Regions from separate parts of the Rhodococcus sp. OS5 genome, predicted to be linked through region 3. Evidence: riboswitches for the same ligand, from Rfam matches in the RefSeq annotation. Region 3 holds a riboswitch; each other region holds the start of a gene.
What was found. Region 3 has a riboswitch for S-adenosylmethionine ahead of ACVZUB_RS03010 (aminotransferase class V-fold PLP-dependent enzyme). Riboswitches for the same ligand answer to the same signal wherever they lie in the genome.
Positions count from the first base shown of each region.

Region 1: linked by a shared signal. The riboswitch ahead of ACVZUB_RS20125 (LLM class flavin-dependent oxidoreductase) and the one ahead of ACVZUB_RS03010 (aminotransferase class V-fold PLP-dependent enzyme) in region 3 are both predicted to bind S-adenosylmethionine.
Region 2: linked by a shared signal. The riboswitch ahead of ACVZUB_RS07280 (putative leader peptide) and the one ahead of ACVZUB_RS03010 (aminotransferase class V-fold PLP-dependent enzyme) in region 3 are both predicted to bind S-adenosylmethionine.
Region 4: linked by a shared signal. The riboswitch ahead of ACVZUB_RS23455 (FAD/NAD(P)-binding protein) and the one ahead of ACVZUB_RS03010 (aminotransferase class V-fold PLP-dependent enzyme) in region 3 are both predicted to bind S-adenosylmethionine.

Region 1 is NZ_CM166368.1:4,336,133-4,344,013, reverse strand. Features, by position in the region: gene ACVZUB_RS20130 (phosphodiesterase) at 1-821, shown strand, start outside; SAM riboswitch class IV at 900-1,013, shown strand; gene ACVZUB_RS20125 (LLM class flavin-dependent oxidoreductase) at 1,101-2,342, shown strand; gene ACVZUB_RS20120 (NtaA/DmoA family FMN-dependent monooxygenase) at 2,363-3,730, shown strand; gene ACVZUB_RS20115 (stealth family protein) at 3,782-5,275, opposite strand; gene ACVZUB_RS20110 (hypothetical protein) at 5,556-5,789, shown strand; gene ACVZUB_RS20105 (hypothetical protein) at 6,150-6,704, shown strand; gene ACVZUB_RS20100 (vWA domain-containing protein) at 6,701-7,881, shown strand, end outside.
Region 2 is NZ_CM166368.1:1,550,399-1,558,279, forward strand. Features, by position in the region: gene ACVZUB_RS07260 (amino acid ABC transporter ATP-binding protein) at 1-438, shown strand, start outside; gene ACVZUB_RS07265 (ABC transporter substrate-binding protein) at 473-1,444, shown strand; partial or broken gene ACVZUB_RS07270 (FAD-dependent oxidoreductase) at 1,455-2,565, shown strand; gene ACVZUB_RS07275 (GNAT family N-acetyltransferase) at 2,574-3,164, shown strand; SAM riboswitch class I at 3,182-3,276, shown strand; gene ACVZUB_RS07280 (putative leader peptide) at 3,285-3,374, shown strand; gene ACVZUB_RS07285 (ABC transporter substrate-binding protein) at 3,511-5,148, shown strand; gene ACVZUB_RS07290 (ABC transporter permease) at 5,151-6,149, shown strand; gene ACVZUB_RS07295 (ABC transporter permease) at 6,142-7,032, shown strand; gene ACVZUB_RS07300 (ABC transporter ATP-binding protein) at 7,029-7,881, shown strand, end outside.
Region 3 is NZ_CM166368.1:639,393-647,273, forward strand. Features, by position in the region: gene ACVZUB_RS02990 (hydantoinase/oxoprolinase N-terminal domain-containing protein) at 1-1,304, shown strand, start outside; gene ACVZUB_RS02995 (DUF917 domain-containing protein) at 1,301-2,410, shown strand; gene ACVZUB_RS03000 (DUF917 domain-containing protein) at 2,417-3,475, shown strand; gene ACVZUB_RS03005 (PucR family transcriptional regulator) at 3,472-5,007, shown strand; SAM riboswitch class IV at 5,068-5,182, shown strand; gene ACVZUB_RS03010 (aminotransferase class V-fold PLP-dependent enzyme) at 5,236-6,561, shown strand; gene ACVZUB_RS03015 (LLM class oxidoreductase) at 6,772-7,386, shown strand; gene ACVZUB_RS03020 (DNA-binding transcriptional regulator) at 7,365-7,881, opposite strand, start outside.
Region 4 is NZ_CM166368.1:5,041,621-5,049,501, forward strand. Features, by position in the region: gene ACVZUB_RS23430 (TetR/AcrR family transcriptional regulator) at 1-45, opposite strand, end outside; gene ACVZUB_RS23435 (MarR family winged helix-turn-helix transcriptional regulator) at 150-701, shown strand; gene ACVZUB_RS23440 (homogentisate 1,2-dioxygenase) at 810-2,009, shown strand; gene ACVZUB_RS23445 (hypothetical protein) at 2,006-2,875, shown strand; gene fahA (fumarylacetoacetase) at 2,872-4,062, shown strand; SAM riboswitch class I at 4,141-4,234, shown strand; gene ACVZUB_RS23455 (FAD/NAD(P)-binding protein) at 4,239-6,131, shown strand; gene ACVZUB_RS23460 (ATP-dependent Clp protease ATP-binding subunit) at 6,182-7,881, opposite strand, start outside.

The DNA.
Region 1 (7,881 bases), 2.7 Mb from region 3:
TGTACGACGCCGTGGATGCGTCGACGAGATTGCGGGAAGTTCTCAGCGGGATCGTGGCCTCGGGCGCACGCCCGGATGCACTGATATTCACCGGCGACCTGACCGACCAGGGACACCCCGACGCATACGCGGAATTGAAAGCCATCGTGGAACCCGTGGCGGCCGAGATCGATGCGCAGGTCGTCTGGGCGATGGGCAACCACGACGACCGCCCTACGTTCAGATCTCTGCTGTTGGGCGAGGACGCCACCGATCATCCCGTCGACAACGTCTACGACCTTGACGGACTGCGGGTGATCACCCTGGATTCGTCGGTTCCCGGGCATCACTACGGTGAGATAACGGATGTCCAATTGGATTGGCTACGAGCAGAATTGGCGGTGCCGGCGCCCGACGGAACAATTCTGGCGCTGCATCATCCGCCTGTTCCGTGTATTCAGGATCTCGCGGTTCTGGTGGAGTTGCGCGATCAGTCCCGGTTGGCAGACGTCTTGCGTGGCAGCGACGTCCGGGCGATTCTTGCCGGGCACCTGCACTATTCGACGACGGCGACGTTCGCCGGCATTCCGGTTTCCGTGGCGTCGTCGACGTGTTACACCCAGGACTTGAACGTGGAAGTCGGTGGTCAGCGTGGTCGTGACGGGGCTCAGGGGTGCAATCTGGTGCACGTGTACGACGAGACAATTGTTCATTCGGTCGTTCCACTCGGCGCGCACGTGACGGTCGGTGAGCCCGTCGACGCGGCCGAGGGTGCCCGGAGGCTCAGTGCTGCCGGCATTCGAATCCTCGAGAGCGAAAAGGCGGCACGCTCGATCATCTGAGGTGGAAGGCGGTTTCCGGCACCCACGCGCAGTTCTGAGTGATTGCCGGGCGGTCGCGTACTCACTACCGTCGAGGTAGGTGCAGAGCTCCAGCAACAAGGACCGGCTAGCTGGACGGCAACCCTTCATGCCGATGGGGTGCCCCGGAATCACACCTGGCGATACGCGCGGTGCGTGTCGCAAGCGGCAGTCGCCACGAGAACCGTCAGTCCGGTGCTGATGGTTTCTGCGGTCGGCACTGTGCGCTCCCGAGTAGTTCTCGAACAGGAGTATGCGCCGATGACCTCCACCCCTTCTTCTCATCTTGCTCCGTTGCATCTCGCCGTAGCGCTGGACGGTGCCGGTTGGCACCCTGCAGCCTGGCGAGAGCCGCACTCGCGCCCGAGTGAGCTGTTCAGCGCGTCGTATTGGACTGACGTGGTGACGACCGCCGAGCGTGGTCTGCTCGATTTCGTCACCATCGAGGACAGTCTCTCGGTGCCAGCCAACCCACTCGAGCCTGTCGACGACGCGGTTGACCGGGTGCGCGCTCGGCTCGACGCACATCTCGTGGCCGCCCGCCTGGCACCGATCACGAGCAACATCGGGTTGATCCCGACCATCACCACCATTCACACCGAACCGTTCCACGTGTCCAAAGCCGTTGCCACGCTGGACTACACCTCGCGCGGTCGCGCCGGGTGGCAGGTGAAGGTGTCGGCGTCGGAATCCGAGGCAGCACATTTCGGGCGCCGCGACATCCCAGCGCTCACCGATGCCGACCGTCAGTCGATCGTTTCAGGCGTCCTCCCGGACTTCGTGCGCGCGCTGTTCGACGAAGCTGCGGAGGCAGCCGACGTCGTCCGGAGACTCTGGGACAGTTGGGAGGACGACGCCGAGATCCGTGATGTGGAGCAGCGCCGATTCATCGACCGGGACAAGCTGCACTACATCGACTTCGAGGGAAAGTACCTCTCGGTCCGTGGACCGTCGGTGACTCCGCGCCCGCCGCAGGGGCATCCCGTCGTCACCGCATTGGCTCATCAGCGGGTCGCGTACGAGCTGGCGGCGCGGACGGCCGATCTGGTGTTCGTGACGCCGTTCGACGACGAGCAGGTCACGGCAATCCTGGGTGAAGTGCGAGCAGCCGAAGAACACGTGCAGCGCACCGGCGAACCGCTTCGGGTCTTCACCGACATCGTCGTATTCTTCGATGCTCCGGAAGAAACCGGAAAGGAACGGCTCGCTCGCCTCGACGCGCAGGCCGGCGCCGAATACCGTTCGGACGCGCTGACCTTCACCGGCACCGCGGCTGAGTTGGCAGATCTTCTGTTCCGGTGGCAGCAGTTGGGAATCGACGGCTTCCGGTTGCGGCCGGGCGTCGTCGTGGACGACCTCGACGCGATCGCAGGTGAGCTGGTACCTGAATTGCAGCGACGCAGCGTATTCCGCACCGAGTATCCGCAGACGAATCTTCGCGGACTGCTTGGCCTACCCATCGACGTTCCCAACCGCTACGCCGCCGGTACTCCGGCCGCCTGACAGACGAGGAATACATTTTCATGAGTTCTCAGAAGCGTAAGCAGGTCATCCTGGGTGCCTACCTCGGCGGCGTCAACCATCACACTGCATGGTGGGATCCGCAGGCGGGCAGCCAGATCGAGTTCGATTCCTTTGAACACACCGCTCGAACCGCCGAGCGTGGGAAGTTCGACTTCTTCTTCCTCGCCGAAGGCCTTGCCCTTCGTGAGCGTGCAGGACAGATTTTCGATCAGGACATCATCGGTAGGCCGGACACCTTCACGGTCCTTGCATCGTTGGCGGCGGTAACCGAACACCTCGGATTGGCCGGCACTATCAATGCCACGTTCAACGAGCCGTACGAACTGGCCCGCCAATTCGCGACGCTCGATCAGTTGTCCGGAGGACGTGCCGCCTGGAACGTCGTCACCTCGTTCGACGCATTCACCGGCCAGAACTTTCGCCGCGGCGGATACCTCGACCGCGCGCAACGATACGAGCGTGCGGAGGAGACCGTAGCGCTGGTGCGTGAACTGTGGGATTCGTGGCGAAGCGACGACATCGTGGCCGACAAGGCATCAGGGCGCTTTCTCGCGCGACCGGATGCCGGTGAATTCGCTTTTCATGGATCGCATTTCGACGTGAACGGCCGATTCACAGTGCCGCGTAGCCCGCAAGGGCGCCCGGTTATTCTGCAGGCCGGGGTGTCGCCGCAGGGGCGCGATTTTGCTGCCGGCAATGCCGACGCGATCTTCTCACCGTACGGTCAGTTGCCCGAGGCGGCCGATTTCTATCGCGATATCAAAGCACGTGCCGTTGCGGCCGGACGTGACCCGGGTGACATCAAGATCCTGCCGTCGGCGAGTTTTGTTCTCGGCACCTCGGAGGCAGATGCGATCGAGAAGTACCGAGAGATTCGCGACCAGCAGGTCACCGGCCAGACCGCTTTGGTTCTGCTCGAACAGATCTGGAATCTCGATCTGTCGAAGTACGACCCCGAAGGACCACTACCCGATATCGCTCCGGATCCCGAGGCTCCGCCGATCATCCAGGGCCGCGCCTTCATTCACCAAGATCGTTTCGCGACCGTCGCAAAACTGCGCGCGGTAGCGGAGAGCAAGAAGTTGAATCTGCGCGAAGTGGTGATCGATCAGTTCGAGCGTGGACCGATCGTCGGTACACCGCAGCAGGTTGCCGAGAAAATAGATTCGTTTGTCAGCAACGACGGTTCGGATGGGTTCATCCTCGGGTCGCACCTTGTGCCGACCGGCCTCGACGAGTTCGTCGACGACGTGGTGCCGCTGCTGCAGGATCGAGGTGTTCTCCGCAGTGACTACGAAGGAACGACGTTGCGTGACAATCTCGGTCTGCCCATTCCGGTGCAACGGGAGCATGTGACAGCACGCTGATCGACCGAAGTAGCAAGGGCCCAGCCGAAATCGGCTGGGCCCTTGTTTCGTCTAGGCTTCCCAGGGCGCCGGGATGGGGTAGTAGCTCTCCAGGAACTCCGTGATCTTGCGTGTCCGAAGTTCCAGATCGATCTCCGGAGCGCTGCCGTCGTTGAGGCAGAAGAAGTCCATGGAGCGCTTGGCGAGCAGTGAGTCCATGTCGCGCAAACCGGCCTTGACCGTCGTGTCGACGTATTTGACGGCGGCGGACTTCTGCACCACCGACCGTCCACTCATGAGCGTGTAGTAGTGGTACAGCGAATTGGTCACCGAGATATTGGAACTCGCGCGGAAGGTGCTTGCTGCAGTGGCCGCGAAGTCTTCGGCGAACTCGCGTTCCATCTCGGCCATCACGCTCTTGCGTAGTGGCGTCGCTGCGTGCTCCAGATGTCTGGTGGTCATCAGACCGAAGCGGTCCTGCAGCAGACGGCGGTTGACGCGGGCCGCATTCTCGAACCCGCTGCGGTCGTTGTCGTTGTGTCCCAATCCGATTCTGGTGTCGGCCTCGATGAACATGCTGATCCCACCGGGGGAGAAGAACATGTCAGGGCCGACGGGGCGACCGAAGAACATGTCGTCATTGGAGTAGAGGAAATGCTCTGCCAGACCCGGAATATGGTGCAGCTGGCACTCGACAGCTTGAGAATTGTGGGTGGGCAACACACTTGGATCGGCGAAGAACTTTTCGCTGGGCATGAACGTGACTCGCGGATCGTCGGCAAGCCAGTCCGGACGATCGGAATCGGTTGCGACGAAGATCCGCCGGATCCACGGCGCGTACATGTGGATAGATCTAAGTGCGTATTTGAGCTCGTCGATCTGACGGAAGCGCGCTTCTGATTCGTCGCCCTCGCCGACGATGTAGTTCTGCATGCGCTTGGCGCGCTGAGCCTGAAACTCTTTGGAAGAACCGTCGACCCAGGAAAAGACAAGATCGATATCGAAGCTGATATCGGAGGCATGATCGGCGAACATGTTCTCGATGGTCGGCCAGATCCGGCCGAATCGCTCGACGGTTCCTCGGACAGCTTCTTCGGGGAGGACGGTTCGTCGTGTCAGTGAGTTCTCGACGGGTAGGACGATTTCTTCGTCGGAAATCGACCACAATTCGATCTGAACGCCGATGTTCGCGCCGTAGTTCATACCGCTTGCGACGTGAACCCTCGGACGGAACAAGCGGAAGATCCGTGACTTGTTGGTTTTCGACAGGGCACCGTCCGCGACAAGGAGCGCTGGACTCTTCTTCGCGTCGACGGTTTTGGAATAGAAGGGTGCGTTTGCGCATCCCTCGACAAGTGCCTGCCGCAGGTTCTTGCGTTCCGTCCAGCTGACCGCGATGACCGGGCGCTCGTCGTTTCCGCGGACGAGTAGATACTCGATTCCTGCGGCGTCGAGGATGTCGCGGATGAAGAGGAGATCTTCGACCATCGCTTCGAGCGGCGTGGTGGTCGTGATCGCGAGGGCAAAACGATTCTTGAATCGGACGGTCTCGGGTAGCTCGCCCATCCGTGCGCGTGACGCGGCCGACGCCGGCTCCACAGGATTGGGGCTGTCCTGCTCCGGAGGTACGAAGTAGATGTCGTGCGGAGCGGGAGATTCTGTAATGGGATGCCTTCCGATTCTGATCCAGCTGTGTATCTGTCGCCCCCGACGCTGCGAGAGCGTGGTGGCGACGAGCTCAGTCTATGCCGTCGGCGCCGAAAGTCGGACATGAGTGACGGGGATGGGTAGCGCGGGGCGAGTCGGGTACCCCGAGGACCGAAGCGAGAGTGAAGGAGGAGAACCGATGCGTGTGAAAGCGATGGTCGGAACAGGCGCGATGGCGGTTGCGCTGGCCGCCGGCCCAGTTGCGACAGCGTCTGCGGAGCGAACCGAGGCAGCGGGGTCGGAGGGTTCACCGGAGATGCTGACCTGCGAGGTTGTCTTCGATGCACTCGAAGACATGAGCCCGGAATGGACGGAAGAGGGGATCGATCAGGTCGAAGACTGGTGTGAGGCGATCACCGGCGAAGAAGACTGACACCAACTCGTCGGGGCGAGAATCGCATGAAAATAGGTGAAAGGAATCGGCGGATGAGTGTTGTGCTTATCCTCTACTGTTACTGAATCGATCGAGAATCATACTTTAGTACTACTTGTTGCGATGATTGTCGACGCGAACTTCCTCTCTTTTGCGGGTCGGCGCGAAATATGTCCGACACATGTGGTGATATGTCCTCGTGCAACTGCCATCGGTCGTCCAGCGGTGATCACTTTCTGACGCACGTAGTGAGACTATGTGGGAGACCGAGTGCCGTAGGCGGTCTGGACGACCTGTTGTTTCGAAAGCCCTCCAGTTTTGGAAGACCCGTTTCAATCATTCATTGCAAGGAGTGCTTCGTTGGCGAGTTCACCCGACCCGTTCGACTTCAGTGACTATTCGCGCCCGGAAACAGATTCGGGGACTCGGCGAGAGCCTGATTCGGCCGATTTCACCAGATTTTCGGGGGCGTTCGATCAAGATCCGGGCAATCACCGAGGCTTCGCGCCCTCGGAGTTGGCGCCCTCGGAGTTTGCGCAGTCAGGCTTGAGTCCACAATATTCGAGTAGTGGTCCGGGACCTTTCGGTTCTGACGTCGGACCGGCAACCGTTCGTGCCGTGACCCCGCCGGTCGTTTGGTTGAGCGCTGCGGGCTTTGTGGCGGTGGTCGGCGTTGTCATTGCGCTCTGCTCCTTCGCATCGGGGACTTTGGCCGTCGTTGCCTGGACTCTCAGCGGCATTGTCGCGATAGGCGTTCTCGCAGCATTCACAGTGCGTGATACCCGTGCACGAGCGAGTGCGTTCTACTCACAACCGGTGTGGATCCCATGGGTGGTCCGCGCTGTACTCGTCATTTCCTGTGCCGGCGTTTTGATCAGTGCATGGAATATCGCAGATTGGATTGGACGGCTGTGAGTAAAGTGCGCACCGGTGCGCTGTTGGTTTTCGGGTTACTCGCCCTCAATTTCGTGACCGGGACTGGTGCTGCATCGGCGCTGCCGTCCGACGGTTCAGATTCGGCGGTGGGGGACTTCGGTTCCTGCCTTGCATCCCAGCAAACCGGCGACCTGCTCCTCCTGATCGACGAATCGTCGAGTTTGCAGGCTTCCGATCCCGAAGCTGCGCGAGTAAGTGCCGCTAACTTTCTCCTGGATCGGCTGACCGCATTCGGTTCCACCGCAGCAGTCGATCTCAATGTCGCAATCGCAGGATTTTCCAGTGAGTACAACCTCCAATCGTCATGGACGCCACTGAACGCCGGTTCGCTCCCTGAATTGCAAAAGTCCGTGGATTCGTTTCGGAATCGAAACCAGGGCATCGACACGGACTACTGGAACGCCTTGGAGGGCGCGCGAGGAACGCTCGCCGACCGCCCGCGTACCTCGGATGGTTCCAACCGTTGCCAAGCCGTGGCGTGGTTCTCTGACGGAAAGCTCGATTTTTCGGAGCGCGACGAGAGCAAGCCGTATGCACCGGGGGCGTCTCTGAATTCGGGTATCGGAGTGAACCAAGTGATCGCGGCGGCGACTGAGTCGATTTGTCGCCCCGCTGGTATAGCCGACCAGCTTCGTAGTGTTGGTGTCAAGGTATTCGGAATCGGCCTTGCCGCGGGAACTTCCGTAGCCCAGGATTTCGACCTCATGCGATCGATCACCGCAGGTTTGGCTCCGGATAGCGCAACGTGCGGCAGGGTTCAGGCTCCATCGCCTGGAGAGTTCTTTCTCGCGGAGAACATCGACGATCTTCTTTTTGCCTTCGACACCTTGAGTACACCGGGCCAAGCACCGCTTTCACAGGAAAGCGGTGTCTGTTCGCGTGAAGTTTGCGAGGAAGGCAAGCACAGGTTTGTTCTCGACCGATCGATCAGCGCGGTTAACGTTCTAGGTTTCACTGACGCGGTTGGACTGGTTCCGACCCTGGTAGCGCCGAATAGTGAGAAGTTGCCGCTGCCTCTGACGGCCATTGGGGAGGACGGCCGTGGTCGTCTCGGCGGGGTCGAGGTCGAATACCGATGGGAATCTCCTAACTCGATCTCCTTTGCGATGTCTGACGCCGATTCGGTTCAGTGGCAGGGAGTGTGGGCTCTGGCATT
Region 2 (7,881 bases), 910 kb from region 3:
GAAAACGTGGTGGAAGCGCCGCTCTCGGCCCAGAAGCGTGATCGTGACGAGGTGTACCGCGAGGCCCGCGCACTGCTCGAGCGAGTGGGAGTGGGGGACAAGGCGGACGAGTATCCCCGCCAACTCTCCGGTGGCCAGCAACAGCGCGTCGCGATAGCGCGAGCGCTGGCACTGCGGCCGGCGGTCATTCTCTTCGACGAGCCGACGTCGGCGCTCGACCCGGAACTGGTGGGCGAGGTTCTCGAAGTCCTGGCTCAGCTGGCCCGTGACGGCGCCACCTTGGTGATCGTCACACACGAGGTCGGATTTGCTCGGGAAGTGGCGGACACTGCGGTCTTCATGGACGGCGGCGTCATCGTCGAACAGGGCCCGCCTTCGCAGGTGATCGACAATCCGGTCCACGAACGGACCAAAGCCTTTCTCTCCCGCGTCCTCTGACGCGACCCAGACTCATTCCCGGAAGGAAAAATTGATGTTCTCCACATCCCGTCGCGCGACTTTTCTGATCTCGGCGCTTGCCACCGTCGGATTGCTCAGCGCTGCATGCAGCAGCGCGGACGCCGAGTCCGACGGCGCCCAGGTCACCGCTGCTGCGGGTTACAACCTCACGGCCGATCAGAACCGCATCAGCACCGACAAGGTGGATTCCATCGCCGCCGAGCTACCTCAGGACATCCGCGATCGTGGCACGCTGCGCGTCACCGGTAGTGCCGGTTCCGCTCCGCCGCTCCGTTTCTACGCCGACGACGACACCACCCTCATCGGTTCCGAGACCGACTTCGCCTATCTGATCGGTGACGTTCTCGGCTTGAAGGTCGACCTGCAGACAGCAGATTGGGCACAGAACTTCGTCCGGATCGACTCCGGTGAGGCCGACGCCTTCCTCTCCAATGTGACTGTCACAGAGGAGCGTAAGGAGAAGTACGACTTCGCGACCTACCGTCTCGACACCCTCGCCTTCGAAGCCAAGAAGGGTGCCGGAATCTCCATCAAGGAACCCAAGGACGTCGCGGGCAAGAAGATCGCCGTCTCCTCGGGCACCAATCAGGAAGCGCTGCTGGTCAAGTGGAGTGAGCATAACGTCGCGGCCGGCCTGGCGCCTACCGACATCTCCTACTACCAGAACACCACCGACTACTACCTCCCGCTGCAGTCCGGCCGGATCGACGCCTACTTCGGCCCGAACCCGTCGTCGCAGTTCCACGCCAAGCAGTCGGGGGAGACCGAGGTTGTCGGTGAGTTCTCCGGGGCCGGCGACACCCTGCAGGGGCAGATCGCGGTGCTGGTGAAGAAGGACAACGGCCTGATCAAGGCGATCAACGACGCGATCAACCACACGATCGAGAACGGCACGTACCAGCAGATCCTCGAGCGCTGGAACATCACCAGCGAAGCCGTCGACACGTCCCTGATCAACCCGCCCGGCCTTCCGAAGACCAAGTGAGCTCTCGTCCATGAGTGAGATTTTCGATGTGATCGTCATCGGCGGAGGACTCGTCGGGTCCTCCGCCGCCTGGCGGCTCGCGGCACGCGGACGTAGCGTCGTTCAGCTGGAACAGTTCGGGCCGGGGCACAAGCACGGTGCGTCGCACGGTACTTCGCGCATCTACCGGCAGGCGTACGACAATCACCTGTACACAGGTTTGGCGGCCGACGCGCTGCCGCTGTGGCGGGAGTTGGAGACCACGACGGACATCGGGTTCCTGGAACTCACCGGTGCCGTTGATCACGGCCTGCCGCAGGCCGTGCAGTCCAAGGCGAAGATACTTCTCGAGGCGGGCATCAAGGGTGAGATCCTCACCCCTGCCGAGGCGTCCGCCCGTTGGCCGGGGCTGCGATTCGACACCACGGTGCTCCATCATCCCGACGCAGGCCGGTTGCACGCGGACCGCGCCGTGACCGCTCTGAAGGCGGGAGCGGTGTTTGCCGGTGCCGAGGTCCGTCACGATGTTCGGGTGTTGGCACTCGCGCGAGCGTCCTACGGCGTGGACGTGGTGACGGACAGTGGAACGCTCGCAGCTCGTCAGGTCGTGATCGCGGCCGGTGCGTGGACTGCGGACCTGATCGCAGACAGCGGTCTCGGCTCCGAGATCGTATTGCCGACACTGCGCACGACACAGGAACAACCAGCACACTTCGCACCGCTCGATCCCGGAGTCGAGTGGCCGAGTTTCGTTCACCACACCGGCGCAGAATTGGAGACCGCGGGGATCTACGGGCTTGGTTCCGAGGACGGGATCAAGATCGGCGAACACGCGACCGGGCCGGTGGTGACTCCGCAGACCCGTGACTACACCCCTGACGTCGACGGAGAGCGGCGATTGGCCCAGTACGCCGAGTCGTGGTTGCCCGGTGTCGATTCCACCCGTGTCGAGTCGCTCACCTGCCAAGTACACGAGCACGCCGGACAGTAACTTCGTCATCGACCGAGTCGGCGCCGTCACAGTGGCGGCGGGGTTCTCGGGGCATGGGTTCAAGTTCGGTCCGGCCTTGGGTGAACTTGTGGCGGACCTCGTCGACGGAACCACCCTCGCTCCGGAAGTTTTCAGGCTGGGGGAGCGTTGACCAGATTCATGGAGGAAAGTGTTGTGGCACTGGAGCTCGGAACTCGGCAGCTCGAGGGTATCGGAGCGGTAGAGGTCTATTCGGTATCGCAGGACGATCCCCTGGCAGCTCCACTGATCGCAGAGTTGGCACTCGAATACAGTTCGCGTTACGGCGGGACTCGCGAAGCGATGCTCGAGGATCTCACGACGTATCCGGCAGAAGAATTTGCCTATCCGCAGGGTGCGCTTCTGGTGCTCACCCACGACGGTCTGCCGATCGCCGGCGGTGCGTTTCGTCAATTCGATTCCACCACTGCCGAACTGAAGAGAATCTGGACATCGGTCGACTATCGGAAGCGCGGCCTCGGCAAGGCCGTCGTTCGCGAGTTGGAACGAGAGATCGAACTTCGTGGATACAACCGTGTGTTTCTCACGACGGGTCCTCGGCAGCCGGAGGCCGTCGCGCTGTATCTGTCCAGTGGATACACACCGCTTTACGACGCTTCACTCTCGCCCGAAGAGGTGGGCATCCACCCGTTCGAGAAACAACTTCGGGTCCTCGAAAATGTGACTCGAGCAGCAATTCCTACCGACCGGGTTGACAACACCCGGGTTTGACCTCGTACACTTGCGAACGACCATCCAGAGCGACCGAGAGACCTGGCTCATTGAAGTCGCAGCAACCCCCCGAGTGATCGGGTGCGGGTGCTACCGCCAGGACCGATGGAGGAACACGAAATGAAGGCAGTCGAAGGCGGTTTCGATACCGCCTGGTCGCGTCGTCACGTAGACCTGTGCCGCACCGCGGGATCTTTCTGTACCAACTGACCTCGGTCAGTCATTCACACTCAGGCGAGTCGTCGACAAGTCTGTTTTCTCTTCTCTCACAAGTGATTCGTGCTCGATCGCCTTTTCGTCTCAGGCGACGGGTGCGCTCTTCGGCATGCCTCTTTAGGAGTTCTTGGTGTCTTCGCCCTCATTCGGTGCCCGCAAACGCGCGACCGTAATCGCCGGTATCGGTGCTGTCTCGGTTCTCGGCACCGTCCTCGCCGGCTGCAGCAGCGGGAGTGACAGTGCTGCCGACGCAGGCCCCGCCCAGTCCGGCGGAACCCTTCGCTACGGTCTGTCGCAGGCGCCGACGTGCGCCGATCCGGCCCAGGCCGGCAGTAACCAGACCGTGTATGTCACTCGGACAGTGGTGGATTCGCTTACCGATCAAAATCCCGACACCGGAGAGATCACCCCGTGGCTCGCCAAGAGCTGGGAGATCAGCCCCGACGCCGCTAGCTTCACGTTCGTCCTTCGCGACGACGCCACCTTCAGTGACGGCACACCGGTGACGGCGGATTCGGTGAAGAAGACCTTCGACTCGGTCAAGAACCTGGGACCGAACGCGTCGTTGGCGAAGAGTTACCTGTCCTCGTACACCGGTACCGACGTCGTAGATGCTCACACGGCGAAGATCAATTTCTCCGGACCCAATGTTCAGTTCCTGCAAGCAACTTCGACGCCACAGCTCGGAATCCTCGCCGATTCCACCACCGCGCTGGCATCCGAGCAGCGCTGCCCCGGTGCAGCGGTGATCGCCTCCGGACCGTTCGTGTACACCGACTGGCAGCAGGACAAGAGCGTCAAGATCGCCAAGCGTGCGGGATACAACTGGGCCTCGGATGCGGTCGCGCATCAGGGCGAGGCGTACCTCGATGGCGTCGACTTCACGGTGGTTCCCGAATCCGGTGTGCGGGCCGGCAGCGTGGCCTCCGGCCAGCTCGATGCGGTCAGCGATGCGCTTCCGCAGGATGCGCCGCAAATCGAGGGCGCGGGTGGACGAATCCTCACAAGGCCGAACCCGGGTGTGAGCTTCTTCTTCCAGCCCAACGTCAGTCGCGGCGTTCTCGCTGATCAGGCTGTTCGTCAGGCCATCATTCCCGCGATCAACCGCCAAGAACTCGTCGACACCGTTCTGGATCCGTCGTTCTTCCCGGCCACGAGCCCGCTGGCTCACACCACTCCGCTCTACAGCGACGAATCCAGTGTCGTGACGTACGACGCCGACAAGTCGGCGAAACTCCTCGACGCGGCTGGTTGGAAGACCGGCAGCGACGGTATCCGCGAGAAGGACGGGCAGAAGCTCACTTTCAGCGTCACCTTCAGTCCGGTGTTCTCGGGTAACCAGGCCATCCTCGAGCTCGTGCAGCAGCAGCTCAAGAAGGTCGGCGTCGACCTGCAGCTCAACTTGGTCTCGAACGGTGAATGGACCGAGAAGGGAGTATCGGGTGATTACGATTCGCTGTATTACAACAGCACTCGCGCGGACGCCGACATCTTGCGGGCATCGTTCAGCACCGAAGGCCGCAACCTGAACCGTCGCGGCGCAGATCCGGAGCTCGACAAGGTACTCACAGACCAGCTTGCAGCCACGGACAACGGCCAACGCGGCGAACTGGTATCCACCGCACAGGAATTGATCCTCGACCGTGGACTCTCCATCCCCACCATCGAGCTCTCGCAGGCCATCGGCGCCGGATCGAGTGTGCAGGACCTGAACTTCGAAGCCTCCTCGCGCCTGCAGTTCTACGACGCATGGTTGTCGGGTAAGTAATCATGACTCGATACGCACTCACCCGACTGGGCCAGGCCGCTGTGGTTCTGTGGGCCGCCTTCACCATCTCGTTCGTGATTCTGTTCCTCCTGCCGAGTGATCCCGTCAGCATGGCTGCCGACTCGTCCGGTCAGGGTGTTGCAGTGGATCAGGCTGCGCTCGATCAGCTTCGGGCACGGTACGGCTTGGACCAGTCGGTGTGGGTGCAGTACTGGACGTCGCTGACGAATGCTCTTCGCGGCGATTTCGGTACGTCCATCTCCACCGGTCAGTCGGTGACGGATGCCATCTTCTCGGCGCTGCCGAGCACTCTGGTCTTGGCAACCACCGCTTTGGTTCTGGCCGTGTTGTTCGGAGTGGCGATCGCGTTCTTCGCTACCTACACCCGCAAGCGGTGGCTCGCGAATCTGTTGTTCTCGCTGCCGCCGCTGGGTGTGGCGGTGCCTACCTTCTGGGTTGGCCTGATTCTTCTGCAGCTGTTCTCGTTCCGTCTGCACATCTTCCCCGCTTTCGGAGACAAGGGATTCGCAACGGTGATTCTTCCGGCGATCACCTTGGCGATCCCGACCGGCGCGGTGATCGCGCAGGTGCTCACGACCAGCCTGCAGTCGACGCTACGTTCGCCGCACGTGGAGACTGCGTACGCCAAGGGCGCAAGCCGTTGGCGCGTGCAGACCCGTCACGCGTTGCGACTGGCGAGCATTCCGGCATTCACCATTGCCGGTGTGCTGGTCGGCACGCTGCTGGCGGGCTCGGTGGTTGTGGAAACGGTGTTCTCCCGCGCGGGCGTCGGCCGTCTGACACAGACGTCGGTGATGGCGCAGGACATCCCTGTGGTGCAGGGAGTCGTTGTGTTCGCCTCTCTCGTGTTCGTGCTCGTCAACCTCGCGGTCGACCTCTTCTACCCCTTGATAGATCCACGGATCATCCAGACGAAGAAGAGTCACACCGAAAAGTCGAATACCGAAAGCTCGACCGATCTGGAGCCGGCTCATGTCTGACACATTGATCGAACCCCTACTCCTCGATCCGACCGTCGAGGCGAAGGCACCTGTTGTTTCGCGCCGAAAGTCCACGGCCATCGGCTGGATCCGAAAGCCCGGCTTGGTGATTCCGGTGTTGATCGTGTTGCTTGCCATCGGCTTTGCCGTCGCACCCGGATTCTTTGCCAGCGGCGATCCGTTGTCCGGTGTCCCGGCGGACAAACTGCAGGGCCCGAGCCTGGCTCACTGGTTCGGAACCGACAATCTCGGTCGTGACCTGTACACACGGTTCGTGCACGGCGCCGCGCTGTCCCTGACCGCAACCTTGGTGGCGGTCGGAATCGCATTGGTGGCGGGATCGATAATCGGTTTGCTCGCGGGCTTTGTCGGTGGCGTCGTCGACGCCGTGCTGATGCGCACCGTCGACGTGCTGCTGTCCATTCCGGCGCTACTGCTCTCGTTGGCACTGGTGACCGCACTCGGCTTCGGCACCATCAACGTCGCCATCGCGGTCGGCGTCAGCATGGTCGCGAACTTTGCGCGAGTGATGCGTGCCGAAGTGATGCGGGTGCGCGGCGCTCAGTACGTCGAGGCCGCGTTCGGTTCGGGTGTGCAGTGGCTCGGTGTCCTGCGTCGGCACGTGCTTCCCAACTCCTACGCGCCGGTGGTCGCGCTGTCCGCTGTCGAGTTCGGGCAGGCAGTACTGGCGGTGTCGGCTCTGAGCTTCTTGGGATTCGGCGCCGTTCCGCCTACCCCGGAATGGGGATCGCTGGTATCCGAGGGACGTAATTTCCTCGCCAATGCCTGGTGGATGACCACACTTCCCGGTCTCGCGATTGTCGCCGTGGTCATCTCGGCACACCGTATCGGCCACGAGATCGAAAGGAACAACCGGCGATGAGCACGACCGAGGAACAGTTGCTTTCCGTCACCGACTTACAGATCGCCTACGGCGCCGAGCCCGCGGTATCCGGCGTGAGCTTCACCGTCGGTCGGGGCGAAGTAGTTGCGGTGGTCGGGGAATCGGGTTCCGGTAAGTCGACCACGGCCCACGCGATATTGGGTCTGCTCGCCGGCAGTGGCCACGTCACCGGCGGGACCGTCGAGTTCGAGGGTGAACAGATCGACTCGTATTCCGACCGTGCGTGGCAGCGAATCCGCGGCGCGCGTATCGGTTTGGTGCCGCAGGATCCGACGACCTCGCTCAACCCGGTGACGAGGATCGGCGACCAGGTTGCAGAAGTCCTCCGGATCCACGGCCTCGCAGACCGTCGCAAAGCCCGGTTGGACGCCGTCGAGGTGCTCGAGCGCGCGGGTATCGACCGGCCGGAAATCCGAGCACGCCAGTACCCGCACGAGCTCTCCGGCGGTATGCGGCAACGAGTTCTGATCGGTATCGCGCTTGTCGCGAACCCGGCCCTCGTAATCGCCGACGAGCCGACCAGTGCTCTGGACGTCACGGTTCAACGGCGCATTCTCGACCATCTCGACGAGCGGATTGCCGAATCCGGTGCCGCCGTGCTCCTGATCACGCACGACCTGGGTGTGGCCGCAGACCGCGCGGACCGGATCCTGGTGATGCAGGGCGGCAGGATCGTCGAATCCGGCCGCACCGCAGATATTCTGGACAACCCGCGAGACGAGTACACGAAGAAACTTCTGAGCTCTGCGCCGAGCCTGTCCTCGGGACCAGTCGTTCGCCCGGTCCGCCAGGACACCAGCCCGTTGCTGACCCTGACGGGAATCACCA
Region 3 (7,881 bases):
CGCCGATGGTGGGGTGGCCGCGAGACCTGGTCTCCGCTGTGCAAGGAAGGCACTACCTCGCTCACGGTGGGCACGAGTTCGACGGTCGTCGTATCTCGCCGCTGGACCCCGACGAGATTCGCCGCCATGCCGCCGATATGGCTCGCAGCGGTACTCGTTCGGTCGCAATATCTTCGGTGTTCTCTCCGGTCAATCTCGAATGCGAAGCGGCCGCCGCGGAGATCGTGCGTGAGGAACTCGGCCCGGACGTCGCAATTTCGCTCTCGCACGAGATCGGTCGAGTGGGTCTACTCCAGCGGGAGAACGCGACCATCATCAATGCTGCGCTGCGCGAGCTCGCCGATCACATCGTCGACGGTCTTGCCCGATCTTTGGTCGAGCACGGCATTGTCGCGCCGCTGTACCTGAGCCAGAACGACGGAACCTTGATGGACATCGAGTACGCGAGGCGTTATCCGGTGGCGACTTTCGCTTCGGGGCCGACCAACTCCATGCGAGGCGCCGCTGTTCTGTCCGGTCTGGCCAGCTGTGCGGTGATCGACATCGGGGGCACCACTACCGACGTGGGCGTATTGACCAACGGTTTCCCCAGAGAAGCCACCACGGAGGTGACGGTCGCGGGGGTACGGACCAATTTCCGTATGCCGGACGTCTTCTCGATCGGTATCGGTGGTGGTTCGGTGGTGGATGCAGACGGACTCACAGTCGGACCCGAATCTGTGGGATACGAATTGGGTTTACGGGCACTCGTATTCGGCGGTGACACGTTGACGGCCACCGACATAGCCGTCGCGGCAGGCTTGGTCGACGTCGGAGATCGCAGTGCGGTGGCGCACCTCGACCGCGGCCTGGTGTCGACGGCACTCGACCGGATCTCGCGCCGAGTCGCCGACGCCGTGGAACAGATGCGGACCACGTCGGATCCACTTCCCGTTGTGGCGGTTGGCGGGGGATCGGTACTGCTGGAGCGTGAACTCCCGGGCCTGGGAACGGTGATTCGTCCTGAGCGCTTCGATGTTGCCAATGCGATCGGCGCTGCGATCGCGCAGGTCAGTGGTGAGGTAGATCGAGTCGAAGCGGTGCGGGACGGGCACCGGCAGGTTTTTGCCGACGATGCTCGCCAGGAGGCGATCGATCGGGCAGTCGCCGCAGGCGCACGGCCCGAGTCGGTGCAGATCGTGGAGTTCGACGAGGTCCCGATTCCGTATCTGCCGGGCAACGCAACACGTATTCGAGTGAAGGCAGTCGGTGACTTGGCACTGCACAGTGGTTTGGTCTCCACCGGTCAGGAGGGCTCACGATGAGTTGGACACTACGAACGGCGGATCTCGACGACCTCGCCAGGGGCGCAGCCTTGTTGGGCACCGGCGGCGGGGGAGATCCGTTCGTCGGCAAGATGTTGGTCACGCAGGCGCTCGGTGAGGCCGGTGAAATCACAATTCTCGATCCGGAGGAGCTTGACGACGACGCGTGGGTGATTCCCGTCGCGCAGATGGGTGCCCCGACCGTCGTGGTCGAAAAGATGCCGCGCGGAACCGAACCCGAGCTGGCGCTGATCACGTTGGAGAAGCACACGGGTCGAACTGCAGATGCCACGATGCCGATGGAGTGCGGCGGAATCAATTCGATGATTCCGTTGCTGGTGGCCGCACGGCGCGGCCTGCCGGTTGTCGACGCCGACGGGATGGGACGAGCCTTTCCTCAGCTCGAGATGGAAACCTTCTCGGTGTACGGGATTTCGGCGAGTCCGCTCGCCATGGCGAACGAGCACGACGAGGTGGCGATCTTCGACACCGGAAGTGACAACAGCAGATTGGAGGGCCTCGCCCGCGGGGTGACGTCGAGGTTCGGTGGGATGGCGCACATCGCGCAGTACTCGATGACGGGTGCAGATGTGAAGCGGACGGCGATCCCACGGACTCTGTCGTTGGCCATGACCATCGGCCGGTCCATCAGACTTTCACGTGAGCAGCGGGTGGACCCGGTGCAGGCGCTTGTCGACAGTCTCGCCGACACGCTCTACGGATACGGGCGAGTTCTCTTTCACGGCAAGGTGATCGATGTCGACCGGCGAACCGATGAGGGGTTCGCTCGGGGTTCGGTGCGGATCGCCGGCGTCGGAGACGAAGAGCTGGAAGTTCAGTTCCAGAACGAAAATCTGATCGCCGTCCAATCCGGAGTGATGGTGGCGATCGTGCCAGACCTGATCTGCATCGTCGAGGCCGATACCGCCGAACCCGTCACCACCGAGGGCTTGCGGTACGGGCAGCGCGTTGCGGTCATCGGGATCGCGACCCCACCCATCATGAGAACCCCGGAGGCACTGGCGGTCTTCGGCCCGGCTAGCTTCGGGCTCGATCGCCCGTTCCTGCCGGTGGAGACACTCGAGCAACCTGTACTGGCAGAATAGCGAGCCGTGAGCAGGCTGCACGCGGTCCGGGAGGCCGACCTCGACGCGATCGCAGCGGGGGCGGTGGTCCTGGGCTGCGGCGGGGGCGGCGATCCACGCTTGTTCGTGGAATTGCTGCGTCCACTGATGACGTCTACTTCGGTGGAGGTCATCGCGCCGGACCAGTTGCCGGAGGAGGCATTGGTGATGCCGGTGGGAATCGTCGGATCGGCCCTGGCCTTGGAGGAGCAATTGCCCTCCGGGCGTGAGTTTGCAGATACTGCAGCAGCTTTGACGCGCTGGACCGGGAAGCGTCCGACCGCGGTGATGACTTTCGAAGGCGGTGGACTCAACGCTCTCTCCGGCATTGCTGCGGCGTTGGCGTTGGGAATTCCCGTGGTCGACGCGGACCTGCTGGGTCGAGCGATGCCGCGGCTCGATCACTTCTCTCTCGCCGCAGCCGGGTTGGAATTGTGCCCGGTCACACTCGCCCAGCCCGGCGGCCTCATTACCGTCGTCGACGGAGTGGATGTGCTCGGCGCCGAGGTAGCAGTGCGGTCGTTGATCGGGAGAACCAGCGGTTGGGGTGCTCTGGCGATCGCGTCGATCGATGCGCGGACGGTGCAGGAGGCGTGCATTCCGGGAACTCTGTCTCGGGCGCACGAACTGGGTCAGCACATCGGGGCACTGGGCAGTTGGCGGCAGATCGCGGAAAGCTCCGGGGCTCGAGTACTGGGGGCAGGCCGGGTGCGTGCGGTGCGTCGTAGTCGTCCGGACACCGGAGATCGTCGGGGCAGCGTGATTCTCGAGCACGGTTCTGCGGTGATACGAGTCGAATTCGAGAGTGAGTTCCTGACCGTCGCGTTGGACGGCGAGATGATTGCAACGTGCCCGGACATCGTGACGTTGCTCGACGTGCGGACCGGCGCCTTCGTCTCGTGTGAATCCGTGCACCAGGGGCACGATGTGGCCGTGTTGGTTCTTCCCGGTCCACAGTGGTGGGCGGAAGAAGTGGGCAGATTGAAAGTTGTCGGCCCGCGGGCATTCGGGATCGACCACGACGCAGTGCTGATGGAGGCGCGATGAGCGCGAGTGTTTCGGCGTTGCTGAACAACCCGGCCTTTGTCGGGCTGTATCGACTGGCCGGGGAGGGTGATCCCGTCGTGACGACAGTGGGAGCACTCACCGGGGAATCGGCACAGTCGGCCGAGGCCGTGTCGGATGCGGCGAGTTCAGGATCAGTTCTGGTGATTCTCGATCGAATCGACATCGGGGAGTGGAGATTCGACGCTCTCCTTCGGCGCACAGCGGCGACCGGCTGCCAGGTGGTCGCTGTGCACAGCACTGCGGCGGAGGATGCGAATCTCTCGTTGCTTGCCGATCGGCTCGGACTGGTGGTGCTCGGAGTATCCGACCCGTGGCAGTTCAGCGTGGATCTTCGTGATCTTCTCTCGAATTCGCGGGCGGTGATGGCCGACGCAGTACTGCGGGCGACACACGCGGGCCAACGAGCCGGAGGAAGCGTCGAGAATCTTCTGTCGGTGCTACTGAACACCTTTCAGCGTTCATTCTTTCTCCTGGACACGTCCGGACGTCCGATGACCGGCGCCGACCTGTTGTCAGACGCTGATCGAGCAGCTGCCGGTATGTTGTCGGGTCGCGGGGCGCCCACCACGGTCGAATTGGGCTCCGGCGGGGTCCTGATTGCGTGCCCGGTGATGTCCGGCGCAGCCCGAGAGCCCTGGCTGGCGGTGCTGCTCCCGGTGCGTCAAAGCGTCGAAGAGGCTTCTCTCTCAGTGGTTCTCGACGTGGCCTCGTTGGCTGCCGGGCACCGACTGGCCGTTGCGCGCATGGTCGACGAGCGTGAAGCGCGCCGGCGTAGCGCGTTGCTCGGTGAACTGATCGACACGTCAGCAGACGCCACACCCGGACTGCTCCGGCGCGCACTCGACGCGGGTTGGATGCTGGACGGATGGCACATCGGCATCAAAGTCCTGGCGGTCGGTGAGGTCGACCTGGTGGCAAGACGCAGCGAGGTTGCAGATGCTCTCGCTGCCGAGGGAATCGACGCCAATGTCGTGGAACAGGCTGACGGCTGGGCGGCGTGGACGACTCTGCCAGGTGAGCCGCGACCGGAGGCGATCACCAGGATCGCCGAGTGCATCCGTGCAGCTCAGGCCAGGTTGGAACCCACGATGGAGACCTGGGTAGGTGTGGGACGCGCACACGACGGTCCGGCCGGAATCGGTTCGTCCCTGTCGGAGGCCGGGGATGCCGCTCGGCTCGCCGGTGCCCGATCTCAAACAGGTCGATTCCTGCACGTGGACCGCCTCGGGCTGGCGCAGTTGCTGCTGGCGTGGACGCGAACCGACACCTTCCAGCCTGCGGCCGCAGCATTGCTCGCACCGCTACGCGATTCCAATGGAGAGTTGCTCGAGACTCTGTCGACGTACCTCGACGAAGAATCGTCTCTGGCTCACACCGCAACCCGAATGGGGTTGCACCGCAACACCGTATCGAGTCGGATCGATAGAATTCAGCGCCTTCTCTCGGTGGATCTCGCAGATCCGGAAACGAGACTCGCGCTCCACCTTGCTTGCCGGACCATCGCGCCCTGACGGAGATCTTCGCGGCTTCGTCTTGACAAGCACGGGAGGTTCCTGCCATCCTCGTTGCCAGGTCACGAGTACCAGTGTTCAGCCCCGGCTTGCTGGTCGGCAACCCTCCTCCGCGGTGGGGTGCTCCGGGTGACGACCCGGCTGCGTTCGAAAACGAATGCGGCAAGCGCGGACTCTTCCGGGGCCATCTCCCGACGAACGAGTCCTTGAACGTGAGGATTGTCTTCGATGACTGCTGTATTGAGTGCCGACACCTGCTGCACCACCGCGATTGCCAAGGTTTCGGGTGCCGACCTGCAGGTTCCATTGGTTCAGGGTGGCGAATGCTCCTACGCCAACTTCGACTACGCCGCGAGTGCGCCGGCATTGGCCCAGGTCACCGACCGTATCGCCGAGTTGCTGCCGACATACGCCAGCGTCCACCGCGGTGCCGGCTACGCGTCCCGGATCTCCACGCTCACCTACGAGAACGCTCGTGAATCCGTTGCTCGTTTCGTGAACTGTGCCGACGATCAGGTTGTCGTCTTCACCCGGAACACCACCGATTCGCTGAACCTGCTTGCGCAGTGCGTCCCCGGCAGCACCGTCGTCCTCGACGTCGAGCATCACGCAAACCTGTTGCCGTGGAACGACGCTCGTATCGTCACCGCCGCAGACACCATCGAAGAAACGATCGAGCGTCTGATCGGTGAACTGTGCACCAAGCCTGCCGCGCTGCTCGCAATCACCGGGGCCTCCAACGTGACCGGTGAGATCCTGCCGATTGCACGTTTGGCTGACATCGCTCACCGTTGCGGCGCACGTATCCTCGTCGACGCTGCTCAGTTGGCTCCCCACCGTCGCATCGACCTGCAGGAATGCGGCGTCGACTACGTAGCGTTCTCGGGCCACAAGCTGTACGCGCCCTTCGGCGCCGGCGTTCTCGTCGGCCGCCGTGACTGGCTCGACGAAGCTCAGCCGTACCTCGCCGGCGGCGGCGCCGTGCGTGAGGTGACCATCGAATCCACCGAGTGGGCTTGCGCGCCCGCACGCCACGAGGCGGGTTCCCCCAACGTGCTCGGTGCGGCTGCCATCGCGACCGCCTGCGAAACCCTGCACGCCCTGGACTTCGACGTGATCGCCGAGCATGAGAAGGCGCTCACCGCCCAGCTCACTGACGGCTTGTCCGCCATCGAGGGCGTCTCACTCGTGCGACTGTGGAACGACGCTCCTGACGCCGTCGGAATCGTCACCTTCACCGTTGACGGATTCGAAGCGGGCGAGATCGCCGCATTCCTCTCCGCCGAGCACGGCATCGGAGTTCGCGACGGTCGCTTCTGCGCACATCCGGTTCTCGCGCGCCTCGGCCTCTCCGGCGGTGCAGTTCGCGCCAGCCTCGGCCTCGGTAGCAGCTCGGACGACGTGACGCGGTTGGTCGACGCCGTGAACATCCTGGTTTCGAATCAGCGTGATTGGAAGTACGCGAAGACGGCAGGTGCGTGGAACCCTGTGCCCGAGACCCGCCCCTTCCTCGGAGCCGCAGACGACAATGCCGGCGCAGCCGAGTGCGTCTGAGCTGAGCTCGGTCCCCGAAAACTCGAACGGACAACTAGCATGGCAGCCATGGCACCAGCGGATTTTCCCGCCACCCCTTCGAGAGTGAGCATCACTCTCGGTCAGTGGTGCCGTCGCCATGTCGATCTGTGCCGCACCTCTTCAGGAATGTGTTCGAGCTGACGATTCGTCTCGCTCATCCCATACTTTTCTGATTTTCGGAGGTCTCACATGTCTTCACTCGCTTCGCATTCTCTGCACGTAGCGGTCGAGTTGACCGGATTCGGTCACCATCCGGCCGCTGAGGGCGCACCCGGCAACCTGCCCATCATCGGCGGCGACTACTGGGTGGACCTCACCGAGGGTGAAAAGGCTCTCGATTTGGCTTCATTCCCTACCAATGTGGTTCGGATTCGCGCTGCGGATCTGCGTGAGGCACAGCTCGAACGCGCACGTATACGCGCTGCCGTCGCCGAAGAAGGACGCGATCCCGACAGCGTCGCAGTGCTGGTCGATCTCGAGATTCTGATCGCGCCGGAGGCTCGCTCCGCTCGTAAGGAGCTTGCGCAGTTGGACAGCGCGTTGACCTCGCCGCGGGTTCCCGTTTCGCTTCATTACGTCGGAACGCCTTCCGGTCTCGGCAGTTTGATCGCCGATATCCGAGCTGCGGAGGTCGCCGACGGCGTTACGTTGCTGCCTCTCGCATTGCCTCGAACGCTCGAGCATCTGGTGGACAGCACCATTCCGTGGCTTCAGGATCGCGGACTTGTCACACCGTCCACCGCAGTCGACGAGGTTCTCGGGCGTTTCGGACTGCCGCCCCGTCAGCGCACGCTTGCATCCTGATCGTCACCGATTGCATCTGCGTACAGGTGGAACAGCGACGGTAATTCGTCGGCACCGTCCACCTGTGCCAGAAGCGTCCAGCACTGTGCAGTGATCGACCGAGCCCTCGTGCCGATCCAGTTGGTGGGCAGTAGTTCCGGCGGCAACAGCGGATCCGGTTCCATGGCTCGCGTGAATTCCGCCGCGAGTTCGATGGTCATCGTGACAGCATCGGTACCCGGACTGTTCTGCAGTTTGTGCAGGCGTGCGGTCGCTACGTCGAGTAGCCGTTCGTATCCGTCAGCGATCTGGTCCAGTGGCCACAACTGCGCGGCAATCTTCACGGGGTCTTCGAGAGTGCCCACTTTCAGATCTCGAGTGGTGAGAGAAGACAGGTGCTGTTCGACGTCGAGTTCGGCGGCCGCATCGCGAATATACGGTTCCCAGGCGTGCGGCGAGACGTACAGACCGCCCTGGACGAGCGCGCCGCCGAGATAAACGACCCTGGTGCGCAGC
Region 4 (7,881 bases), 2.0 Mb from region 3:
GACGTCCAAGGGAAACTCGTCGCTGCGCGCAGTCACGCGCGTCACGATAGTTCAGAATCCTGACCGCAGTGCCGGGTTGCGAAGTTTCATCGTAACCCCGAGATCTAATACACGGATTAATCAACTGCAGATCGCGCTAGGGTTAGTCCATGACTGACCGGACAACCGATGACCAGCCAACCGTCGGCGTGCTGAACTTCTGGTCGTTCATCGAACTGGCCAACAAGCGACTGGCCACCGAACATGGCTTTCGCGACCAGCTGGCCACCGAGGTACTACTTACACTCAATCGGGCTTCCAACGTGGTCACCTACGATCTCGAGTCGTCGATCCACCGCCCTCGCGGCTGGTCATGGTCCTCCTTCAGGCTGTTGTTCGTCACCTGGCTGGCCGGTCCGATCGAGCCGAAGGCTGCCGCCGAGCTCACCGGCATGAGTAGGGCAGCGGTCTCCAATCTGTCCAAGTCGCTGCTGGCAGACGGATTGATCGATCGTCGGCCCACCGAGAACGACGGCCGTTCCGTCCAGCTGTACCTGACCGCCAAGGGCCGAGGAGCCATGGTCGAAGCCTTTCGCGAGCAGAACGAACGCGAACACGCCTGGGTAAGCGTCCTGAGCGAGGCCGAACAGCGAATTCTTGTCATGCTCCTGGACAAACTGATCACCAACCGCAGCCAGTTCGACGTACGCGGACGTAACTGACATAGACCCGAACCCCTTGGAGGGTTGCACTCATCACATCATTTTAGTTAATGTGTTTACTATCTGGTGGAGGTGAGCCAGGCAGAACAGCACAGAAGGAGCCCCGTCATGGCGTTCTATCGACAACTCGGCAACATCCCACCGAAGCGTCACACCCAACACCGTGACGAGTCCGGCAACCTCTACTACGAAGAGCTGATGGGAGAGGAAGGTTTCTCCTCGGATTCTTCGTTGCTGTACCACCGCGAGATCCCATCGGCCATCGTCGACGCAACGGTCTGGGAACTGCGCGATCAGAGCACAACCCCCAACCATCCCCTCAAACCGCGCCATCTGAAACTCCACACGCTGTTTCCCGAAAGCACCTGGAACGAGACCGACGTGGTAACCGGCCGTCGTCTCATCCTCGGAAATGCCGACGTGCGATTGTCCTACGTCGTTGCGGCAGCGCCATCTCCCCTGTATCGCAACGCAATCGGCGACGAGATGGTCTACATCGAATCTGGCGAGGCGACCGTCGAGACCGTCTTCGGTGCACTCGAGGCCAGTGAAGGTGACTACGTCCTGATCCCGATGTCCACAACGCATCGATGGATCCCCAAGGGTGACAAGCCACTTCGTGCCTACGCCATCGAGGCGAACAGTCATATCGTCCCGCCCAAGCGCTATCTTTCCCGCTTCGGCCAGCTGCTCGAGAACGCACCGTTCTGTGAACGAGACCTGCACGGACCGATCGCGCCCATGATCGCCGAAGGAACCGACGTCGAGGTACTGGTCAAGCACCGAACGTCGGCGGGCATCGTCGGCACCCGAATGGTTTATCCCACGCACCCTTTCGATGTCGTCGGCTGGGACGGCTGCCTGTACCCGTACACCTTCAACATCTCCGACTACGAGCCGATCACGGGCCGTGTTCACCAACCGCCGCCGGCCCACCAGGCGTTCGAGGGGAACAACTTCGTGATCTGCAACTTCGTTCCGCGCAAGGTCGACTACCACCCCCTGTCGATCCCGGTGCCGTACTACCACTCGAACGTCGACTCGGACGAGATCATGTTCTACTGCGGCGGTGACTACGAGGCGCGCAAGGGTTCCGGCATCGGACAGGGTTCGATATCTATTCATCCCGGCGGCCACGCCCACGGACCACAACCCGGCGCCTACGAGCGGAGCATCGGCGCCGAGTTCTTCGACGAGCTCGCCGTGATGGTCGATACGTTCCGGCCCCTCGAATTGGGTGAGGGAGCCCTGGCCTGCGAGGACGAAGCGTACGCCTGGAGTTGGGCAGGGCGGGGGCCTAGGCAATGACGATCATCTCCCCACTCCTGCGCGGCCTGTGCGACGACGCAGCACTTTTCCCACCCGGCAATGCTTCTCTCGCCGAAGCAATTCCGGCCCACGCCGCCTACCTGCAGGCGGACTACGACGCACTGGTCGGGCCTTTCATTTTTCCCGCGCCTCGACTGAGCGAACTGGCTGCGTACGTTTCAGCGGACAGCCCGGTGACGCTGAGTCTGACCGTGCCGGCCGGCCCATCCGATACGGCGGCCGCACTCTCGAACGCGCGAGCCATCCCTGGTGTTCACGTCGCCGCCGTCGAGGTGGGAATTCCAGACGGGTTGGACGCCGATGCGGCCTTCGAGGAACTCTCTCGTGTCCATGCCGCTCATCCCGACGTCGACATTTTTGTCGAGGTGCCTCGAGGTGATCGGCGCGCGGGCTATCTCACAGCTCTCGAAACTGCCGGGCATTCCGCAAAGTTTCGCACCGGCGGGATTGTCGCCGAGGCGTACCCGAACGAGGAAGAGCTCGCCGATGCGGTGATATCCGTTGTCCGAGCGAATATCCCGTTCAAGGCGACTGCGGGACTGCACCACGGTGTGCGCAACACCGATCCGGAAACAGGCTTCGAGCAACACGGCTTCCTCAACATCATGGTGGCCGTCGACGCGGCGAGGCGGGGCGCCGATCGTTCGGAAATTGTTGCTGCACTGTCTCAGCGCGATGGAAAATCGATCGCGCAAGCCCTGGCCGACCTCACCGAGGACGAGGCCGGCGAGGTGCGTCGCCGATTCCTCTCGTTCGGTACCTGCAGCATCTCGGACCCTCTGACCGAGCTGGAAGGCCTCGGGTTGATCGTCCGCTCCGACAAAACCGAAGGAACTCTCGTATGACTGTCACGACCATCGACATTCCCGCCGACTCACTGTTCGGTCTCGACAATCTGCCGTACGGGGTCTTCTCCCCCGCGGGAGGGTTACCGCGTGTCGGTGTGCGCGTCGCCGAATCGGTGGTCGATCTCGCAGCGACACTAGGCGATTCCGTCTTCTCCGAACCGACTCTGAACGCGTTCATGGCTCAGGGACGAGATCAGTGGGTATCGGTGCGAAACCGGATCACGGAGCTCGTGACTAGCGAAATAGACTCGAATGCAGTGTTTTCCGTTGATTCGGTGACAATGCATTTGCCGATCGCAGTGGCCGATTACGTCGACTTCTACGCCTCGGAGAATCACGCAACCAACCTCGGGCGGTTGTTCCGCCCGGACGCAGCCCCCTTGATGCCGAACTGGAAGCATCTTCCCGTCGGATACCACGGGCGCTCCAGCACCATCGTCGTCTCCGGCACCGACATCGTTCGTCCCTGCGGACAGCGGAAGGCACCCGATCAGGAAAGCCCGGACTTCGGACCGTCCCGGCGCCTCGACATCGAAGCCGAGATGGGGTTCATCGTCGGAACTCCCTCGAAGATGGGCGATTCCATCACCCCGGACGAATTTGCCGAGTACGTCTTCGGCGCCGTGGTCGTGAACGACTGGTCTGCCCGAGACATCCAGGCGTGGGAGTACGTGCCCCTCGGTCCGAACCTGGGGAAGAGTTTCGCGACCTCCATCTCACCGTGGGTCGTACCCTTGCTCGCTCTCGAAGCAGCCCGAATCGACACTCCGGTGCAGGATCCCGAACCGCTTTCCTATCTGCGTGGTGAAGAGAAGTGGGGGCTGGACATCGACCTGGCCGTCGAATGGAACGGTCACGTCGTCTCCCGGCCGCCCTACGCCCAGATGTACTGGTCGCCTGCGCAGATGCTCGCGCACACCACCATCAACGGCGCAGCAGCGAGCACCGGCGATCTCTTCGCGTCCGGAACCATTTCCGGACCGGACAAAGATCAGCGCGGCGCCTTCATCGAGCTGACGTGGGGCGGCAAGGAACCCGTAGCTGTGGGCTCCGAGACCCGTACCTTTCTCGAAGACGGCGACACCATCGCCATCTCAGCCACCGCTCCCGGCGTCGGCGGATCACGAATCGGCTTCGGGGATGTTCACGCTCGGATCCTGCCTGCAACGCAAACCGAAAGATAGTGATTGACAACTGTTTGATTCACGCTGATCTGATGTCCGGAATTCCTTGCCTCAAAATTCTCCGAAGATAAGCTGGACTAACCATCCAGAGCGATCGAGAGTCCTGGCTCCGTGACGTCGCAGCAACCCCCTCTGCTGAGGTGCGGGTGCTTTCTGCCAGGTCCGATGGAGGACTCGTGCCAGGCGATCGACCCCGTACCTCAGTGGGGACAGCAGCTGTCATCGTGATCGTGGGCGGTGGACCCCGCGGGACCGGCGTACTCGAGCGGATCCTCGCTCACGAATCGGTGAACGCCGATCCCACACCGATCGACATTCACGTTGTCGACCCGTATCCGGCAGGTGCCGGCCGTATTTGGCGAGGCAGCCAGGCGCCGCTTCTGTGGATGAATTCGACAACAGCGGACGTCACGATGTTCACCGACGAGACCACCGCCGTGATCGGCCCGGTGCTGCCGGGTCCGACCCTCGCGGAATGGGTCGCCGAGCGCTCGGCTGAGCTTGCCGAATTCCCCGAAATCGCAGCAGAAGTTCCGACGCTCACCCCGTCGTCGTTTGCATCGAGGTCACTGCAGAGCCGATACCTGAACTGGGTGTTCGAGACTGCAGTCGACTCCGCGCCAGCGCACGTCGACGTTCGAGTTCATCGACGATCCGTGGTCGACATCGTGAACGTCGGCGAGACACAGACAGTTCATCTGGACGACGGAGCTGTCATCGACGCGACGACCGTCCTTCTCGCACAAGGGCACCCCGATGCGTTGCCTGCCCCACGCGAAACCGCGCTGACCAGCTTCGCGTCCGATCACGGGTTGACGTATGTGGGTCCGGGCTACACTGCCGATCTCGACGCCGATGTCATTCCCGAAGGCGAACCGGTTCTGATCGCCGGACTCGGGCTGGCTTTCATCGACTGGATGGTTCTCCTCGCCGAGAGCCGTGGCGGCATCTTCGAACGCGGTGAAGACGGCGTCCTCACTTACGCTCCCTCGGGTCGGGAACCCCTGTTGTATGCCGGATCTCGTCGCGGAGTGCCGTATCATTCCAAGATTTCGTACTCGATCGCTGACGCGCGGCCACCGCTACCGCGGTTCTTCACCGCTGATCTCGTTCCCGGCGACGGACCGTTGGATTTCCGAAACGACATCTGGCCCTTGGCGTCGAAAGAACTGGCAGGCGCCCACTATTACGAGCTGTTTGCATCTCACCCGGATCGGACAGTGGGCACCTGGGAGGAGTTCGACGCCGAATTCGCCTCGCTGGCTTGGGGATCGCCTCGATTGCAGGAACTGGTCGAGAACGCAGTCCCGAAGCCGGAAGACCGTATCGATCTCGAGCGGCTGAACCGCCCACTCGGCGGTGAGCGCTACGACGGGCTTGCCGAGGTCCAGTCCCGGATCACCGAATACATCTCGGCGGATGTCGCGCGGAGGTCGGACCCGTATTTCAGCGCCGACGCGGCTGTCTTCTCAGCGCTGCTGTCGACGTACATGACCGTCGGAGAATTGTTGCGGCGCGGCAGAATCCCGGCCGAATCCGTCGCCAAGGACGTCGAGGGTTGGCTTCATTCGTTCTTCAGCTTCATCGCCAGTGGTCCGCCGCCCGAGCGTTTGGAACAGTTGGTCGCCCTCAACGAGGCGGGCATCGTCCAGTTCCTCGGGCCGGATTCGGTGTTCTCCACCGAGATCGACCCGGCAACGGGGGCTGGGATCTTTGTCGCGCGCAGTGCGTCGCACACCGACATCGTGGCCGCGAACACCCTCGTCGAAGCACGCTTGCCGGTTGCTTCCATCAGCGCGAGCGGTGACTTGCTCCTGCGGACGCTTCACCGTCGGGGCGAGGCAGTCGAACTTCGTGCGACCGTGGACAGTTCGGCGAAGCTCGCCGTCGACGGTACTTCACGAATTCTCGACCAGAACAACACTGCTCATCCCCGCCGCTTCGCGGCCGGGCCGTGGGTTGCAGGCCATAACTGGTCGGCGGCTTTCCCTCGTCCCCGTACCAATGCAGGGTTCTTCCGGCATAACGATGCCCTGGCGGCGGAGATTTTGGGTGCTACGCGCCTGTGAGCGGTTAGGGAGTCCTGGGACTCCCTAACCGCTCACAGGGGGCTGTGCCCCTAGCTGAACACCAACTCACCCTCGTCAACCGCGACGGTGATACTGCCGCCCTCTTCGAGGAGATCGTCGAGCAGCATGTCGGCGATCTTGTCGTCGACCACACGCTGAATCGAACGACGCAACGGGCGAGCCCCGAACTCGGGTTGATGCCCGTGCTCGGCGATCCAGTCCACCGCGTCGGCAGTGAACTCGATCTCGATGCCCTTGGACTGCAGCCGCTTCCGGCTGTCGTCGAGCAGCAGATCAGTAATCCGGTGCAGTTGCTCGGTGTCGAGCTTGCGGAAGATCACGATCTCGTCGATACGGTTGAGGAACTCCGGCCGCATCGATTCGCGCAACCTGGCCATCACGCGGTCGCGCAGTGGCTTCTCCGCCGACTCTGCGTCACCCGTGGTGAAGCCGAGTCCACCGGACTTGCTCGAGATGATGTCCGAGCCGAGGTTGCTGGTCATGATCACGACGGTGTTCTTGAAGTCCACCGTCCGACCCTGACCGTCGGTCAGACGGCCGTCGTCGAGCACCTGGAGCAAGGTGTTGAACACGTCCGGGTGTGCCTTCTCGATCTCGTCGAGCAGGATCACCGAGTACGGGTTACGACGCACCTGTTCCGTGAGCTGTCCGGCCTCGCCGTAGCCGACGTATCCGGGAGGAGCACCGACCAATCGGCTGACCGTGTGCCTCTCACCGAACTCACTCATGTCGAAGCGCAGCATCTTGTTCTCGTCTCCGAAGAGTGTGGCAGCCAGAGCTTTTGCGAGCTCCGTCTTGCCGACGCCAGTGGGTCCGAGGAACAGGAAGCTACCGACGGGACGATCCGGATCGCTCATACCGGTCCGGCTACGACGCACGGCACGCGCGATGGCGCGAACGGCGTCATCTTGCCCGATGACACGACCGTGCAGTTCCTCTTCCAGACGGCGCAGGCGATCTTTCTCTGCCTGAGTCATCTGGCTTGCCGGAATACCCGTTGCGCGAGCGACAACTTCGGCGATTTGTTCAGCGGTCACGTCCGGCGTTTCCTCGGAAGGAACCGAGGATCCTGCCTTCTCGAGACGCTTTGCGACGCCGTTGATCTCGTCACGCAGGGTCGACGCCTTCTCGTACAACTCGTCGGCGACGGCTTTTTCCTTGTCGCTCTCGAGCTGCTCGAGACGCTGCTGCAGCGCGGCGGTGTCTACCGTGGCCGTCTTCAAGCGAAGCCTGGCGCCGGCCTGGTCGATCAGGTCGATTGCCTTGTCCGGCAAGAACCTGTCGCCGATGTAACGTGCCGACAGCTCCACCGCAGCGGTGATCGCCTCGTCGGTGTAGTGCACCTTGTGGTGATCCTCGTACCGACTGCGCAGTCCGCTCAAGATCGCGATTGCGTCCTCGATCGACGGCTCTCCGACCTGTACGGGCTGGAAGCGCCGCTCGAGCGCGGGATCCTTCTCGATGTTCTTGCGGTATTCGTCGAGCGTGGTGGCGCCGACGATGTGCAGTTCACCGCGAGCGAGCTTGGGCTTGAGGATGTTTCCGGCATCCATCGCACCGTCTGCGCCGCCTCCGGCACCGGCGATGGTGTGCATCTCGTCGATGAAGACGATCAGCTCGTCCTTGTGTGCGGTGATCTCGTCGATCACCTTGGTCAGCCGTTCCTCGAAGTCTCCGCGGTAACGGGTACCCGAGACCATGCTCGAGAGTTCGAGCTGGACGATCTTCT